3 regions of the Streptomyces sp. NPDC085927 genome follow, and region 2 is predicted to be linked to each of the others. Evidence: riboswitches for the same ligand, from Rfam matches in the RefSeq annotation. Region 2 holds a riboswitch; each other region holds the start of a gene.
What was found. A riboswitch is a leader RNA that binds a small molecule or an ion and turns the genes downstream of it on or off. The one in region 2 is predicted to bind cobalamin.
Positions count from the first base shown of each region.

Region 1: another riboswitch for cobalamin. It lies ahead of ACIF80_RS13645 (ABC transporter substrate-binding protein); the one in region 2 lies ahead of ACIF80_RS35420 (cobalamin biosynthesis protein).
Region 3: another riboswitch for cobalamin. It lies ahead of ACIF80_RS33420 (energy-coupling factor ABC transporter permease); the one in region 2 lies ahead of ACIF80_RS35420 (cobalamin biosynthesis protein).

Region 1 is NZ_JBITSN010000004.1:377,287-380,520, reverse strand. Features, by position in the region: partial or broken gene ACIF80_RS13650 (FecCD family ABC transporter permease) at 1-745, opposite strand, end outside; gene ACIF80_RS13645 (ABC transporter substrate-binding protein) at 742-1,797, opposite strand; cobalamin riboswitch at 1,859-2,071, opposite strand; gene dmpG (4-hydroxy-2-oxovalerate aldolase) at 2,282-3,234, opposite strand, start outside.
Region 2 is NZ_JBITSN010000024.1:60,392-63,625, reverse strand. Features, by position in the region: gene ACIF80_RS35425 (cobyric acid synthase) at 1-378, opposite strand, end outside; gene ACIF80_RS35420 (cobalamin biosynthesis protein) at 399-1,385, opposite strand; cobalamin riboswitch at 1,510-1,641, opposite strand; gene ACIF80_RS35415 (hypothetical protein) at 1,966-2,187, opposite strand; gene ACIF80_RS35410 (anion permease) at 2,220-3,234, opposite strand, start outside.
Region 3 is NZ_JBITSN010000019.1:83,346-86,579, forward strand. Features, by position in the region: gene ACIF80_RS33415 (ABC transporter substrate-binding protein) at 1-1,445, opposite strand, end outside; cobalamin riboswitch at 1,685-1,916, shown strand; gene ACIF80_RS33420 (energy-coupling factor ABC transporter permease) at 1,946-2,764, shown strand; gene ACIF80_RS33425 (energy-coupling factor ABC transporter substrate-binding protein) at 2,761-3,150, shown strand; gene cbiQ (cobalt ECF transporter T component CbiQ) at 3,157-3,234, shown strand, end outside.

The DNA of each region.
Region 1 (3,234 bases), on a different contig from region 2:
CCGTGGCACACAGCAGGACGAGGCGGGAGCGGGCGATGTGCACGCCGAGGCCGGCGGCGGCCTCCTCGCCGAAGGCGAAGGCGTCCAGGCTGGTGGAGTGCCCGAGGCAGACGACGAGCACCAGGGCGAGGACCGCCGTGCACAGCAGCACCTGGCCCCAGTCGGCACCGGCGAGCGAGCCGAGCAGCCAGAACAGCACGCCCTTGGTGGTCTCCGCGTCGGCGGAGGTCAGCACGGTGAACGAGGTCAGCGCGGAGAACAGTTGCATGGCCGCCACCCCGGACAGCACCACCCGGTCCATGCTCCCGCCGAGGCTGTGGCTGAGCAGCATCACGAGCCCGAAGGACACCAGCGCGCCGGCGAAGGCGCCCGCCGACAGCGACAGCGCTCCGCCGCCGACACCAAGCACCAACACGGCGACCGCGCCCGTGGACGCCCCGGAGGACACGCCGAGTACGAACGGGTCGGCGAGCGGGTTGCGCAGCAGGGACTGCATGACCGCGCCGCACAGGGCGAGTCCGGCGCCGCACACGGCGGCGAGCAGGGTGCGCGGCATCCGCAGGTTCCACACGATGCCGTCGCGCAGCGGCGTCATCGTGCTGTCGCCGCCGCCCAGATGGGCTTCCACCGACGCCCACACGTCGGCGGTGGAGATGTCGGCGGGCCCGATGGTCGCGGCGGCGGCGACGGAGGCGGCCAGTGCCGCGAGCCCGCCGCCGGTCAGCAGCAGGGTGCGCGGGCTCACTTGGTGAGCCCGAAGTCGCGCAGGCCGGCGGCGACCTGCTCGATCCCTTCCACGGTGCGGAGGGAGGGGTTCATCGCCTGGCCGCTGAGCAGGACGTACCGCTTCTTCTTCACCGCGGCGAGGTTGCGCGTGGCCGGGTTGGTCTCCAGGAAACGGATCTTCGCCTCGGCGGTTTCCGCGGTCTGGGACTTGCGGGTCAGGTCGCCGAGGACGATGACGTCGGGGTCGCGGTCGGCGACCGTCTCCCAGTTGATCTGCGGCCACTCGTCGTGGGTGTCGGAGAAGGCGTTCTCGGCACCGACCTCGCGGGTGATGGCGCCGGGGGCGCCGCAGCAGCCGGCCAGGTAGGGCGACTGGGAGTTGGCGAACCAGTACATGAGGGAGGTGCCGGAGGCGTCCAGGCCGTCGGTGGCCCCGCGCACCCGCTCCTTCAGTTCCGCGACCAGTTCGTCGCCGCGCTCCTCGATGCCGAAGACGCGGGCGAGATCGCGTATTTCGCCGTAGACGGTGTCGAGGGTGAGCGCCGTGCTGCGGGAGCCGTCGCCGCCGCTGTCGTTGTCCTTCCCGGCGGCGCAGTCCGCCGGGGAGACGTACGTGGGAACGCCCAGTTCCCCGAACTGCTCGCGGGTGGCGACGCCGCCCCTGCCGAGCGTGGAGACGAAGGATGCGGTGACGAAGTCGGGTTCGGCGTCCAGCACCTCCTCGAAGGAAGGGTTGTTGTCCGCCAGGCGGGGCACCGACGTGTTGGCCTTCTTCAGGCCCTTCATCACCGGGTCGGTCCAGGTGGCGGTGCCGGCCATGCGGTCGGCGAGGCCGAGGGAGAGCAGGATCTCGGTGGTGCCCTGGTTGAGGGAGACGACGCGCTCGGGTGCCGACTTCACCGTGATCCGGTTCCCGCAGTTGTCGAAGGTCAGCGGGTAGCCAGACGCGGCGGACCGTTCCGGGCCGGCGGCGGTGTCCTCGCCGGCTCCGCCGCAGGCGGTGAGCAGCAGGGCGGGAGTGAGGAGAAGGGCTGCGGCACGGCAGCGGGGAACGGAGAGAGCACGGGGCACGGGTACGCCTTGCACTGTCGGGGCTCGTACGCGGAGCCTGGCCTACAAAGGACCTCACCGCCGACGGCGGCGAGGTGCCAGCAGGTCTTCGGACTCGGGTTCGTCCGGACGGAGCGCCTTCCCAGGGCAGTGCGCGCCGGCCCTTTGGCCGACCCGCCGCCCCAGTGGCGTCATGAGTGCTCCGCCCGTCCCCCTCACCGCTGCGCGTCAGTTCCGGATTCCCACCGGATTCCCTGGCCTCGGATGTGGCACGACTGGCTCCGGAAGCGTACCAAGACGTTCGTACGACCTGGTCGCGGGAGAGCGCGGCGCCGGTCGCGCCCGCGACGGTGCGTTCCGGTACCGCTCGCCGGGTCCGCCGCCGGTTCGCCGTCCCGGTGCCGCCGGAGGCTGATCGCCCGTCTGCCCGGCGCGCCTGCGGCCCGGGGCCCGGGGCGGGTGCGGCGGCGCACCCGCCCCGGGCCGGACCGGCCGTGCATGGGTGTCAGCCCGCCGGGGCCTGCGCCACGAGGTCGAGAGCGATATCGGTGATCATGTCCTCCTGGCCGCCGACCATCTTGCGGCGCCCGACCTCGACGAGGATCGCGCGGGTGTCGATGCCGTAGCGCTCGGAGGCCCGTTCGGCGTGGCGCAGGAAGCTGGAGTACACGCCCGCGTAGCCGAGCGTCAGCGTCTCCCGGTCGACCTGCACCGTGCGGTCCTGCAGCGGCCGTACGAGATCGTCGGCCGCGTCCATGAGGGGGAACAGGTCGCAGCCGTGGTCCCAGCCCATGAGGTCGGCGACCGCGATGAACGCCTCCAGCGGGCAGTTGCCCGCCCCCGCGCCCTGACCCGCGAGCGAGGCGTCGACGCGGGTGACGCCGTTCTCGACGGCGACCACGGTGTTGGCCACACCGAGGGCGAGGTTGTGGTGGGCGTGGATGCCGAGTCCGGTGGCCGGGTCGAGGACGTCGCGGTAGGCCCTGACGCGGTCACGGACCCCGTCCATGGTGAGCCGGCCGCCGGAGTCGGTGACGTAGACGCAGTGGGCGCCGTAGGACTCCATGAGCTTGGCCTGGCGGGCGAGTTCGGCCGGCTCGGCCATGTGGGACATCATCAGGAACCCCGCGACGTCCATACCCAGCTCACGCGCCGCCGCGATGTGCTGGGCGGAGATGTCCGCCTCGGTGCAGTGCGTGGCGATCCGCACGGAGCGGATCCCCAGGGAGTGGGCCCGCTTGAGGTCGTGGACGGTGCCGATGCCGGGCAGCAGGAGCGTCGTGGGTATGGCGTGCCGCGTGGCACCGGCCACCGCTTCGATCCATTCCCAGTCGGTGTGGGCGCCGACGCCGTAGTTGATGCTGGAGCCGGCCAGGCCGTCACCGTGGGCGATCTCGATCGCGGCCACGCCGGCCGCGTCCAGCTCGGCGGCGATGGCGCGGGCCTGGTCGACGGTGT
Region 2 (3,234 bases):
GGCCCGCAGCTGCGCGAGGGAGTCCAGCACCGTGCCCAGGAGCTGTTGTTGCCGCCCGCCGTGGTAGCCGCGCGCGCTCAGCTCACCGACCGGCCTGCCCAGCAGCACGACCTGGCTGCTCCGCTCCCCGCCCGGCTTGAGCAGCACCGGGTTCATCAGCGCGGTCGGCTCGACCCGGCAGGCCTGGGCCTGCATGGCCTGCGCCCGCCCGATCTCGGCGCCCTCCCGCGTCACGAACGAGTTCAGTGACATGTTCTGCGCCTTGAACGGCGCGACCTTGACGCCCTGCCGCACCAGCCACCGGCAGATCCCGGCGGCCACCACGCTCTTGCCGGCGTCCGACGTCGTACCGGCGACCAGCAGCCCGCCGCCCCTCATACCGGCCGTGGCACCGCCCGTCATGCCGTACGCCCCTTTCGGCGCGCCTTGGGGACGGCCCGCACGACGGCCCGTACGCCGATGCGCGCGCCGACGCCGACGCCGAGTGCCAGCCGGCCGACGCGCTGCGAGAGCCGTACCGCGCGGTCGATGTCCGCCACGGTCACGGCACGGCCGCCGCCGTTGAGGACGGGCCGGTGCTCGACCCGCCCGGCGTAGGACAGCGTCCCGCCGAGCCGCACGCCGAGCGCGCCCGCGAAGGACGCCTCCACGGGTCCGGCGTTGGGACTCGGATGCTTCGCGGCATCCGCGCGCCATGCCAGGACGGCACCCCGCGGATCCGGCCCGGCGACCGCGGCGAGTACGGCGGTCAGCCGCGCCCCGGGCCACCCGGCGACGTCGTCGAGGCGCGCGGAGGCCCAGCCGTACCGCAGATGCCGGGGGGACTTGTGACCGACCATGGCGTCCAGGGTGTTGACGGCCCGGAACCCGAGCAGCCCCGGCACACCGGCGGCGGCACCCCACACCAGGGCGCCCACCACGGCGTCGGAGGTGTTCTCGGCGACGGACTCCACGACCGCGCGGGCGATCCCTTCGGCGTCCAGCGCCTGCGGGTCCCGCCCGCACAGGTGCGGCAGCCGCGCCCGCGCCGCCTCGATGCCCTCGGCGGTCCCGGACTCCAGGGCGCGCCCGATGGCGCGGGCCTCCCGGGCCAGCGACGTCCCTCCGACGACGGCCCAGGTGGCCACGCCGGTCAGGGCGACGGAGGCGGCGGGGGAGGACCGTACGCAGCGGGCGGCCAGGCTCCCCAGAGCGACGGCCCCGCCGACGCAGACGGCGGTGTGCAGCGCGCCCCGGCCCCGGTCGTCCTGCCACAGCACCCGTTCCACGGCAGCCGCGGCCCGCCCGAAAGCGGCGACCGGATGCCCTCGGCGGGGATCGCCGAGAAGCAGGTCGCCGAGGAGGCCGGCGGCGGCACCGTACGCGAACTCGCGATCGGCACCCATGGGCTCAGCCGGTGAGGGATCCGGCGGGAACGGCCGCCCCGGACCGGGGCGGAGCATCGCTGGTCGACCTCAACAGGCAGCCGGGCATGGCGGTATGTCCTCACTCAGGGTGTCCACGCCCTGGTTCGACGAGACCGGCGGTGGGAGTTCCTGGCTCCCGGGGTCGTGCACCCCGGTGACAGTGGCGGGACCGCGCCGGATTCGCACCGGCTTCCTCTCCTGCCGCCGTAATGGCTCCGGCAGTTCACCACGGTCCGGAAGAACCGTCAACTTGCCTTTGACCTGCGAGGCTGAAGTGTGCTGAGGCCCACAGAGGGGTTCCGGAAGGTGAACCGCGGGCAGGGGGTTCCGCGGCGCGACAAGCAGTTCGGAACGGTCGGCAGACGCTCCGGAAACAGCCGGCGGAGATGGTCAGGGGCCGGCCGGCGGACGGTCCGGGAAACGCGGAACGGGCGGTACGGAGGCAATGTGCCCCGCACCGCCCGCCGGACGGACGACATGGCCCCGACCGGGACGCCGGCCCGGGACCTGCCCCGGAATCAGGCGCCGTCAGGCGAACCGGACAGCCGTCGGGCAGTCGTCAGGCCATGATCAGGTAGATCCCGTACGCCACCGCCGCCGCGCAGGCCGCGAAGCAGGCGTAGGCGCCGGTGATCGCCAGGACCGTGGACTCGCCCTGGGCGGCGGCCCGTTCACGGCGGGACAGGCCGGTGATGCCCAGGGTGAACAGGGCCACCAGGGCCACGGTGACCACGAGGCTGACGCCGAAGACGGAACCGAGGGCCGCCCAGTCGATCTTCATGGTGCTCTTCTCCTACGTGTCTTCCTGCGGGGTCAGACCGTGGTCCTGGCCGGAGGGGCCATCGGGTCGGTGGGGGCCGGGATGGTGGCCGAGAGCTCCTCGGCCACGGGGCCCGCCGGCGGGGGAGCCACCGCGGCCATGGCCGCGGTCACGACGCCGCTCTGCTCCTCGCCGGTGGCCCCGGAGGCGCCGGGGCCGTCGGTGTCGTCGGTGTCGTTGACGTTGGTGTGGTCGACGACCTCGCGCCGGGAGATCTTCCAGATCGCCGCGCTGGAGGCGATCAGGAAGACGGCGACGAGGGCGGTGCCCCAGCTGCCGAAGCCGCAGACCCACTCGGCGACCGCCGCGACCAGGGCCGCCGCCGGCAGCGTCAGACCCCAGGCGACGAACATCCGGGTGGCCGTGGACCAGCGGACCACGCCGCCCTTGCGGCCCAGGCCCGCACCCATCACGGAACCGGAGACGGAGTGCGTGGTGGACAGGGAGAAACCGAGGTGGGAGGAGGCCAGGATGACCGTCGCGGCGCTGGTCTGGGCGACGAAGCCCTGCTGCGGCTGGAGGTCGGTCAGGCCCTTGCCCATGGTGCGGATGATGCGCCAGCCGCCGAGGTAGGTGCCGAGCGCGATGGCGATGCCCGCGGAGACGATGACCCACATCGGCGGGTCCGAGTCGGGAGCCAGGGCACCGCCGGCGACCAGGGCCAGGGTGATGATGCCCATCGTCTTCTGGGCGTCGTTGGTGCCGTGGGCCAGGGAGACCAGACCGGCGGAGGCGATCTGTCCGGCCCGGTACCCCTTCTCGGAGGACTTGCTGTCGGCCGACTTGCGGTTCATGCGGTAGGTCAGCCGGGTCGCGAACATCGCGGCCAGGCCGGCGACCAGCGGCGCGGCGATCGCGGGGATCAGCACCTTGGTGACCAGGACGTCGCCGTGCACCGCGCCGAAGCCCGCCGAGGCGACGGTGGCGCCGATCAGGCCGCCCATCAGGGCGTGCGAGGAGCTGGACGGCAGACCGACCAGCCAGGTCAGGAGGTTCCAGAGGATCGCG
Region 3 (3,234 bases), on a different contig from region 2:
CGCTGGAGGTCGTCGTAGGCGGCCTTGCGGTCCTCGGGGTCCTGGCTGCGGCGGCCGGTCTCGAGGGCCTTGTCGACGGCGGGGTTGTCGTAGCGGGCCATGTTGTTGAAGCCGTCGCCGGCGAGGGAGGAGTGCAGCAGGGTGTAGAGGCCGAAGTCGGGGTCGCCGGTGCTGCCGAAGCCGGCGAGGACGGCGTCCTTGCCCATCCGGGGTTCGATGACCTCCCAGGTGGCGCCCTCGACCTTGACGTCGATGCCGGCCTTCTTGGCGTCGGAGGCGTAGGCGAGGGCGTGGTCCTGGCGGACCTTGTCGCCGGAGGGGTAGTAGAGGGTGAAGGCGGCCCGGACGCCGTCCTTGGCACGGATGCCGTCCTTGCCGGTCCTCCAGCCGTCCCGGTCGAGGATCTTCTGAGCCTCGGGGAGGTTCTGGGGGCGTTCGACGTCCTTGGTGTACCAGGGGTCGTCGAGGGGCAGCGGGCCGTAGGCGGGGCGGCCGGCTCCGTCGAGGATCTTGTCGACCATGGCCCGGCGGTCCACGGCGAGGTCGAGGGCGCGGCGGATCGCGGTGTCGCCGGTGACCTTGTGCGCGGTGGGGAGGGTGACGGCGCGGAAGTCGTAGGTGGTGGCCCGGTACGTGGTGCGGCCGTCGTCGTTCTTGAAGGTGGCGGCGAGGTTGGGCGGGAGGGTCGCGCCGTCGAGGTCGCCGGAGCGCAGCCGGGTGGCGCGGACGTCGTCGTCGGCGATGACCGCCATGGTGATCTTCTTCACCCGGGGGGCGCCGCCCCAGTAGTCCGGGTTCGCCTTGAAGGTCAGCTTCTCGCCCTTGCTCCAGCCGGTGAGCACGTACGGTCCGGTACCGACCGGCTCGGTGTTGAAGGAGCCGGTGTTGGGGTCCTGCTCACCGGTGATGTGCTCGGGGACGATGGGCAGGACGGTGCGGGCGGCGAAGGCCGCGTAGGGGTACTTGAGGGTGAAGACGACCTTGTCGTCGCCGTCCGCGCGGACCTTTTCGACGGCGTCCAGTTCGCTCTTGGCGGTGTTGTTGGTCTTGTCGTCGAGCACCGTTTCGTACGTGTGGACCACGTCCTCGGCGGTGAGGGGTTCGCCGTCGCTGAACGTCACGCCGGAGCGCAGGGTGTAGGTGTAGGTGCGGCCGTCGTCGCCGATCTCGGGCAGGGCCTTCGCCAGCGCGGGCTTCAGTTTCAGGTCGGCGTCCCGGGCGAGCAGTCCGTCGAAGATCTTGGAGTTGCCGTCCTTGCCGTAGCCGAGCAGGGGGCTCAGGGTGTCGGGTTCGGAGGGGACCCCGATCACCACGGATTCGGCGGACCCGCCACCGCCCGCACCGGCGTCCGTGCCGCCGGTCGGCGCCGAGCAGGCGGCGACCGCCGCGATCGCGGCGGCCGTGGTCGCCGCGCCGGTACTGCGCCGTATTCGTCGGGTCGTCATCGATCCTCACACCTCTACTGACCTGAATTCGTTGTTGCATATTAATTGCAGCAAGGTTCTGCCCAGAGCCCCGGCCCCCCATGCCGGCGTCCCGGCGACACAGTGGCCGCCCGGGCGGGCGGCGAAGGGCGGCCGGCGCACCACCTGCGCACACCCGCGCACACCCGCTGTCAGGGCCGCGGGTGTGCGCGGGGGCACGAGCTGCGGAACGCCGTCCGCGCGCGCCCCCGCACCCGCTTGTCACCAGGACGGATCCGGGTCTACTGTCGCCACGCCTTGGTGAACGGGAAATCCGGTGCGATACCGGTGCGGCCCTCGCCACTGTGATCGGGAAGTCCGGCTCCGGCCCCTGGTCCTGTCCCCCCGACAGGACCGACGGGCAGCCACTGGGTCCCTCCGGGACCCGGGAAGGCGGAGCACGGGCGGTGGTACCCGTCAGCCAGGAGACCGGCCAAGGCGCGTCAACCATCCACGAGGTGTTGGAGAGGGTCTGCTGAGCCATGCACATCGCCGAAGGTTTTCTGCCACCGGTACACGCGGTCGCCTGGGGCGCCGCGGCGGCGCCGTTCGTCGTCCACGGCGCCCGGTCACTCGTCCGTGAAGTCAGGGAACATCCCGAGAGCACGCTGCTGCTCGGCGCCTCGGGAGCGTTCACCTTCGTCCTGTCCGCGCTGAAACTGCCCTCGGTGACCGGGAGTTGCTCCCATCCCACCGGCACCGGGCTGGGCGCCATCCTGTTCCGGCCGCCGATCATGGCGGTGCTGGGCACCATCACCCTGCTGTTCCAGGCCCTGTTGCTGGCCCACGGCGGGCTGACCACGCTGGGCGCCAACGTCTTCTCGATGGCGATCGTCGGGCCGTGGGCGGGCTACGGCGTGTACCGGCTGGCGCGGCGGTACGGGGCACCGCTGATGGCGGCGGTGTTCTGCGGCGCGTTCGTCGCCGACCTGTCCACGTACTGCGTCACCAGCGTGCAGCTGGCGTTCGCCTTCCCCGACCCGGGGAGTGGCTTCCCGGGCGCGCTCGGGAAGTTCGGTTCCATCTTCGCCGTCACGCAGATCCCGCTCGCGGTGAGCGAAGGACTGCTGACCGTCCTGGTGATGCGCCTGCTGGTGCAGTCCAGCAAGGGTGAACTGACCCGTCTCGGCGTGCTGTTGACCGGTAAGCGTGCCGCGTCGGCAACGGCGGCGACGGAGACGGGGACGGGGACGGGGACGGGGGAAGGCTCCGACGCGAGGACAAAGCTCGAGCCGGAGTCGGAGACGACGGGCACGGCAGGGACGACGGGGACGACCGGTACCGGGACGGTGGCTCGATGACCAGGAACGCGAAGATCAACGCCCTGCTGCTGCTCGCCGTGGCCGCGCTCGCGGTGCTGCCGCTGGCGCTCGGGCTCGGCGACCACAAGGAGGAGCCGTTCGCCGGTGCGGACGGCGAGGCGGAGACCGCCATCACCGAGCTCGAACCGGACTACGAGCCGTGGTTCTCGCCGTTGTACGAACCTCCGTCCGGTGAGATCGAGTCGGGGCTCTTCGCCCTCCAGGCCGCCGTGGGCGCGGGGGTCCTGGCGTACTACTTCGGGGTGCGGCGCGGGCGTCGGCAGGGTGAGGAACGGGCACGGCAGCAGCAGCCGGCGCCCGGTGCCGGCCCGGGCGCCGGCACCGGCCGGCCCGACGAGGCGGTCTCCCCCGGCCCCCGGGCCTGATCCCGCGTGCTGCCGATCGACGCGGCGGCGCACAGCAGTCGCTGGCGCCGCCGTCATCCCGTGGACAAGGCCGTGCTCGGGCTG